2 regions of the Streptomyces sp. SS1-1 genome follow, and region 1 is predicted to be linked to the other one. Evidence: riboswitches for the same ligand, from Rfam matches in the RefSeq annotation. Region 1 holds a riboswitch; the other holds the start of a gene.

Region 1 (3,399 bases):
AGATCCACACTTCGCGGATCCGGGTCAGACCTCGCCCCCCAGATCGGTCGGGGGCGTGCGCCGGAACGCGTCGACCGCGGCTGAATGTATCTGCCCAACTGCCGTCTGCAACAGGTCAATCGGACGAGAAATCCGGGCACGACCGGTCGGGAATGTGGCGACAATTCCGCTGACTTCAGGTCAAGTCGGGCCGGGCAAAAAGAACAAAAGCCGCATAGGACCCGCGGAGTTTGGCTACTTCTTGTCGGGTCGGCGGCAGAAATCAAAGACGGCCGGTCCAGGGACCGGCGGTGCGTTCCCCAACTGTACCCCGCTCAATCACACAGAATTGCCTCCTCCGCTTCTCTTACGGAGGAGGCAATTCGATGAACGCTCGGTAACCGGGGTTACCGAAGGTAATGTTCGGTCATCCGGTCAGCCGCCGGCGACGGCCGGAATGATGGAGACGCCGGCGCCGTCCGGCGTCGCGGTCTCCAGACCCTGCTCGAAACGCACGTCGTCGTCGTTGACGTAGACGTTGACGAAGCGCCGCAGCTTGCCCTGGTCGTCCAGCACCCGGGCCGCGATCCCCGTGTGGTTCTTCTCGAGGTCGGAGATGACCTCGGCCAGGGTGGCGCCCTCGGCGGCGACCTCGGCCTGACCGCCGGTGTAGGTGCGCAGGATGGTCGGGATGCGAACGGTCACGCTCATGCGAGGCCAGCCTCTCGGAAGGAGTCAAGGTTGGGACGAATCGTCGCGGTGAGGCCCGTACCCGCCACCGCGTCCAGCGTCTTGAGGCCGTCGCCGGTGTTCAGGACGACGGTCGTCTTGGCGGGGTCGAGCGCCCCGCTCTCGATGAGCTTCTTGGTGACGCCCACCGTCACGCCGCCCGCGGTCTCGGCGAAGACGCCCTCGGTCCGCGCGAGCAGCTTGATCGCCGCGACGATCTCGGCGTCCGTCACGTCCTCCACGGCGCCGCCCGTGCGGCGGGCGATGTCCAGGACGTAGGGGCCGTCGGCCGGGTTGCCGATCGCGAGCGACTTGGCGATGGTGTCCGGCTTCTGCGGGCGGACCACGTCGTGGCCGGCCTTGAAGGCGGTGGACACCGGCGAGCAGCCCTCGGCCTGGGCGCCGAAGATCTTGTACGGCCTGTCCTCGACCAGGCCGAGCTTGATCAGCTCCTGGAGGCCCTTGTCGATCTTGGTGAGCTGGGAGCCGGAGGCGATCGGCACGACCAGCTGGTCCGGCAGCCGCCAGCCGAGCTGCTCGCAGATCTCGTACGCGAGCGTCTTGGAGCCCTCGGCGTAGTACGGCCGCAGGTTGACGTTCACGAAGCCCCAGCCCTCACCGGCGGGGTCGCCGATCAGCTCGGAGCAGAAACGGTTCACGTCGTCGTAGTTGCCCTCGATGCCGACGAGTTCGCCGCCGTAGACCGCGGCCATGACGACCTTTCCCTGCTCCAGGTCGTGCGGGATGAACACGCACGAGCGGAAGCCGGCGCGGGCCGCGGCGGCGCCCACCGCGCCGGCGAGGTTGCCGGTGGAGGAGCAGGACAGGGTGGTGAAGCCGAAGGCGCGCGCCGCCTCCAGGGCCTGCGCGACCACGCGGTCCTTGAAGCTGTGCGTCGGGTTGCCGGAGTCGTCCTTGACGTACAGGCCGCCGGTGACGCCCAGTTCGCGGGCGAGGTTGTCGGCCTTGACGAGCTTGGTCCAGCCGGGGTTGATGTTCGGCTTGTCCGCCACGTCGGCCGGGACGGGCAGCAGGGGCGCGTAGCGCCAGATGTTCGCGGGGCCCGCCTCGATGCTCCGACGGAGCTTCTCGGTGTCGTAGCCCGAGAAGTCGTAGGCGATCTCCAGCGGGCCGAAACACTCCTCGCAGGCGAAGACCGGGCCGAGCGGGACCCGGTGGCCGCACTCGCGACAGGACAGCGCGGCGGCGGGGCCGAGGTCTACGGTGGAGTCGGTGCTGCTTGCAACAGTCTGCACAGCCATGTGAGGCGAGGCCCTTTCTCCTCATCTTCCTCACGACGCATCTCGCCGTGAGACGGATTTGGCACCTTCCCTAGCCGGGAGCCTCGCGGAGACGATCAACGGTGACGATCGACGCTGATCTACGAGAACCGACTGGAGGGTTGCCGGGGCTTCATCGGGCCGTGTCCCTCTGCCCCTCTGGATGAGCGGTATGCGGTTGTCCTGCGGTTGTGAACCCGGGCGACCCTGACATGCGATGGTCACTCGCGTTGTTCAAGACTGTAACCGAAGGCCAGGACAGTTGAGAGAGCAGTCCGAACCGCGAGATGGATCACCGACGTCGTGCGACAGTTTCGACAGTGAGGAGCCGCCGACCGTGCTGGAAGAAGTCGAGCGCTGGCTGATCAGCCGCTCCTGGTCCCTGGCCGACCGTCCGCTGCACCACGTGCTGGCCGCCAAGCAGCGCTCGGGCCAGTCGGTCTCGGTCGTCCTGCCCGCCCTCAACGAGGAGGAGACGGTCGGCGACATCGTCGCGATCATCGCCCACGACCTGGTGCACCAGGTGCCGCTGGTCGACGAGATCGTCGTGGTCGACTCCGGGTCCACCGACCGCACCGCCGAGGTCGCCGCGGCGGCCGGCGCGCGGGTCGTCCACCGCGACGACATCCTGCCCCGTATCCCCGCCGTGCCCGGCAAGGGCGAGGTGCTGTGGCGCTCGCTGCTGGTGACGGGCGGGGACATCGTCTGCTTCATCGACGCCGACCTGCGCGAGTTCTCCTCGGACTTCGTCCTCGGCATCGTCGGCCCGCTGCTCACCGACCCCGGCGTCGACCTGGTCAAGGCGATGTACGACCGCCCGCTCGGCGGCGCGTCCGGACAGGGCGGCCGGGTCACCGAGCTGATGGCCCGCCCCCTGCTGAACATGCACTGGCCGCAGCTGGCCGGATTCGTACAGCCGCTCGGCGGCGAGTACGCGGCCCGCCGCACCCTGCTGGAGCAGCTGCCCTTCCCCGTCGGCTACGGCGTCGAGCTGGGCATGCTGGTGGACGCCCTGCACCTGGTGGGGCTGGACGCCCTCGCGCAGGTGGACGTGGGGGTGCGCAAGCACCGGCACCAGGACGGGCAGGCGCTGGGCCGCATGTCCGCGGCGATCTACCGCACCGCGCAACTGCGGCTGGCGCGCGGGCATCTGGTGCGCCCGGCGCTGACCCAGTTCGAGCGCGGGCAGGACGGTTTCGAGCCACGGACGTACTCGGTGGACACGGAGGAGCGGCCGCCCATGGTGGAGATCGCGGAGTACGCGGCGCGCAGGGTCGCGTGAACGCGGCATCCCGGCCGTATACAGCGCGTACGTGAGCCCCCACTGAGCCGAACCGCACGTTTGAGCGTTTCCGGGCCGGGCTAGGTTGAGGCGTATGGCTTCCTCGCAGACTGCTGCCAAGGTACTGGT
Region 2 (3,399 bases), 1.3 Mb from region 1:
GCCGGCCGGGACCTGAGCGCCGCCGACACCGCCTGGGCGATGGACCGCTTCATGAGCGGCGAGGCGTCCGACGCGCAGATCGCCGGGTTCATGGTCGCCCTGCGCGCCAAGGGCGAGACGGTCGAGGAGATCAACGGCCTGGTCGAGGCCATGTACGCGCACGCGCAGCCCCTGGACATCCCGGGGCCGGCCGTCGACATCGTGGGCACGGGCGGCGACCGGGCCAAGACGGTCAACATCTCCACCATGTCCGCCGTCGTGATCGCCGGGGCCGGGGCCAAGGTCGTCAAGCACGGCAACCGCGCCTCGTCCTCCGCGAGCGGCTCCTCCGACGTGCTGGAGAAGCTGGGGATCAATCTGGACCTGTCCCCCGAAGGGGTGGCCCGGGTGGTCGACGAGGCGGGGATCACCTTCTGCTTCGCCGCCAAGTTCCACCCCTCCATGCGCTTCGTCGGCGGGGTCCGCCGGGACCTCGGCATCCCGACCTCGTTCAACCTGCTCGGCCCGCTCACCAACCCGGCACGGGTCGGCGCCTCGGCCGTCGGCTGCTTCGACACCCGGATGGCCGGGCTCATCGCCGGTGTCCTCGCCGAGCGGGGCTCCTCCGCGCTGGTGTTCCGCGGCGACGACGGCCTCGACGAGCTGACGACGACGGCCACCTCCCGGGTGTGGGTGGTGCGCGACGGCGCCGTCCGCGAGGAGAGCTTCGACCCGCGGGACGTCGGCATCGAGCTGGTGCCGGTGGAGGCCCTGCGCGGCGCCGACGCCTCCTACAACGCGGAGGTGGCCCGGCGGCTGCTGGAGGGGGAGGGCGGGCCCGTGCGGGACGCCGTCCTGCTCAACTCGGCCGCCGCGCTGGTCGCCCTGGAGCCCACAGACGCGCCGCTGACCGAGCAGATCCGGCTGGGCATGGCGAAGGCCGCCGAGTCCATCGACTCCGGCGCGGCCAAGCGAACGCTGGAGCGCTGGGTGGCCGCCAGCAACGCCTGACGCACCAGAGGGCGCCCGAGACGCCGTCCCGCGATCCGGACATGGGTTGCGGGACGGCGATCATCTCGCGTACGTTCCCGTACCAGGTCATGAGTGACAGTCATGAGGCCCCGGCCGACTGTCCGGCAACCCTCCGTCCGTGGCGGGGTGCCCCGGGTGAAGACCAGGCCGCAGGCAGCGAGGTCTGCGGCAAGCGCGGATCCCTCACGATTCCAGGGATCCTGGTCGTCGAGGAGTCTCCCGTGAGCAAGCGAATGCGATAGGGCCGCCGAGCCCCGCCTCCGCACACCCTCTTTCACCTTCCCCTTCCTCTCACGGGAGTTCCGTCATGTCCGTGTCCAGCGCTGCCTCCGTCCAGGACATTTGTTCCCCGCTGCCCGTTCTGGGCGGCGACGTCACCGTCCCGCTCGTCACCGGTGGCGAGGTCACCTACGCCGCCCTCGACTACGCGGCCAGCGCCCCCGCCCTCCAGCGCGTCTGGGACGACGTGGCCGCCTACGCGCCGTACTACGGCAGCGTCCACCGGGGCGCCGGGTACCTCTCGCAGCTCTCCACCGACCTGTTCGAGAACGCCCGCCGGACCGTCGCCGGCTTCCTCGGCTGCCGCGACGACGACCAGGTCGTCTTCACGCGCTCCACCACCGACTCGCTCAACCTGCTCGCCGCCGCGCTCCCGGCCGGCTGCCAGGTCTTCGTCTTCGAGACCGAGCACCACGCCTCCCTGCTGCCGTGGCGCGACGCCCATGTCACCTACCTCGACGCGCCCCGCACCCCCGGCGAGGCCGTACGGACCCTGGAGCGCGCCCTGGCCGACCGCGACCCCCACGGCCCGGCCCTGGTCTGCGTCACCGGCGCCTCCAACGTCACCGGCGAGCTGTGGCCCGTACGGGAGCTTGCGGCGGCCGCGCACGCGCACGGCGCCCGGATCGTCCTCGACGCCGCGCAGCTCGCCCCGCACCACCCGGTGAGCGTCCGCGACCTGGACGTCGACTGGGTCGCCTTCTCCGGGCACAAGCTGTACGCCCCGTTCGGCTCCGGTGTGCTCGCGGGCCGCTCCGACTGGCTCCGGGATGCCGAGCCGTACCTCGCGGGCGGCGGCGCCAGCCGCTCGGTGACCCGGCGCGAGGACGGGGGCGTGGACGTCGAGTGGCACGACAGTGCCGCCCGGCACGAGGCCGGCTCGCCGAACGTCATCGGCGCCTACGCCGTCGCCTCCGCCTGCAGGGCGCTCACCGAGGCCGGCTTCGACGGCCTGGTCGCCCGGGAGCGGTACCTGATCGAGAAGGTGCGGGCCGGTCTCGCCGAGGTGCCCGAGGTGCGCGTGCTGTCGCTGTTCGGTGACGACGCCCCGCGTGTCGGCGTGATCTCCTTCGTCGTGGAGGGCTGGAACAGCTCCCACTTCGCCGCCGCCCTGTCCGCCGAGTACGGCATCGGCGTGCGCGACGGCCTGTTCTGCGCGCACCCGCTGGTGCGGACCCTGCTGGGCGGCGACCCCGGGACCCAGGGGGAGTGCGGCGCCCCGGAGGCGGCGCCGGGCGAGAAGTCCCTCAACGCGATCCGGGTCAGCTTCGGCGCCGGGACGCCGGACGAGCACGTCGAGCGGTTCGTCACGGCCGTGCGGGAGCTGGTGACGGACGGCGCCCGGTGGAAGTACCGGACCGAGAACGGCCGTTGCGTGCCGGACACCTCGGCCTGAGCGATCCGTGCCCGGCGGCGCGCGGCGCCGCCGGGGACCCGGCCTTCGGGTTCAGCTGTCGAGGCCGATGGCGAACGCGGCCTCCAGGTCGTGCTGGGAGTAGGTGCGGAAGGCGACGTGCGTGTCGGTGCCCTCGACGCCGGGGATCTTGCTGATCCGGCCCGGGATGACCTCCGCCAGGTCCTCGTGCCGCTTCACCCGCACCATGGCGATCAGGTCGTAGGTGCCGGTGACCGAGAAGACCTCGCTGACGCTGTCCAGCGACGCGATCCGCTCGGCGATCTCGGGGATCCGGTCCACGCTGGTCTTGATGAGGACGATCGCGGTGATCACGGCTTGTTCTCTCCCTCGGGGGCCGGAGCTCGGGTGCTCCTCACTCTAGTGCGCCGCCCGAAGCGCGCCCACGCGTAGCCGAAGCCCAGGCCGAAGCCCACCAGGTGCGCCAGATACGCCACCCCCGGCCCCGCTCCCGCCCGGCTCGCCGCGACCCACTGGACGGCCACCCAGAAGGGCAGCACCACCCAGGCGGGGAAGCGCAGCGGCAGGAAGAGCAGGAACGGCAGCAGGCTTGTCACCCGTGCCGTGGGGAACAGGAAGAGGAACGCGCCGAGGACCGCCGAGATCGCCCCGGACGCGCCGACCAGAGGCTGGGTGGAGTCGTCGTTCGCGGCGGCGTAGCCCAGCAGGGCCAGATAGCCGCAGCCCAGGCAGAA

What was found. Region 1 has a riboswitch for S-adenosylmethionine ahead of thrC (threonine synthase). Riboswitches for the same ligand answer to the same signal wherever they lie in the genome.
Region 2: linked by a shared signal. The riboswitch ahead of F8R89_RS09995 (aminotransferase class V-fold PLP-dependent enzyme) and the one ahead of thrC (threonine synthase) in region 1 are both predicted to bind S-adenosylmethionine.

Annotation. Positions count from the first base shown of each region.
Region 1 is NZ_WBXN01000004.1:3,269,841-3,273,239, forward strand. Features, by position in the region: gene F8R89_RS16065 (MoaD/ThiS family protein) at 415-690, opposite strand; gene thrC (threonine synthase) at 687-1,970, opposite strand; SAM riboswitch class I at 1,989-2,158, opposite strand; gene F8R89_RS16075 (glucosyl-3-phosphoglycerate synthase) at 2,326-3,270, shown strand; gene F8R89_RS16080 (alpha,alpha-trehalose-phosphate synthase (UDP-forming)) at 3,365-3,399, shown strand, end outside.
Region 2 is NZ_WBXN01000004.1:1,928,496-1,931,894, reverse strand. Features, by position in the region: gene trpD (anthranilate phosphoribosyltransferase) at 1-990, shown strand, start outside; SAM riboswitch class IV at 1,076-1,192, shown strand; gene F8R89_RS09995 (aminotransferase class V-fold PLP-dependent enzyme) at 1,319-2,686, shown strand; gene F8R89_RS09990 (Lrp/AsnC family transcriptional regulator) at 2,738-3,019, opposite strand; gene F8R89_RS09985 (rhomboid family intramembrane serine protease) at 3,016-3,399, opposite strand, start outside.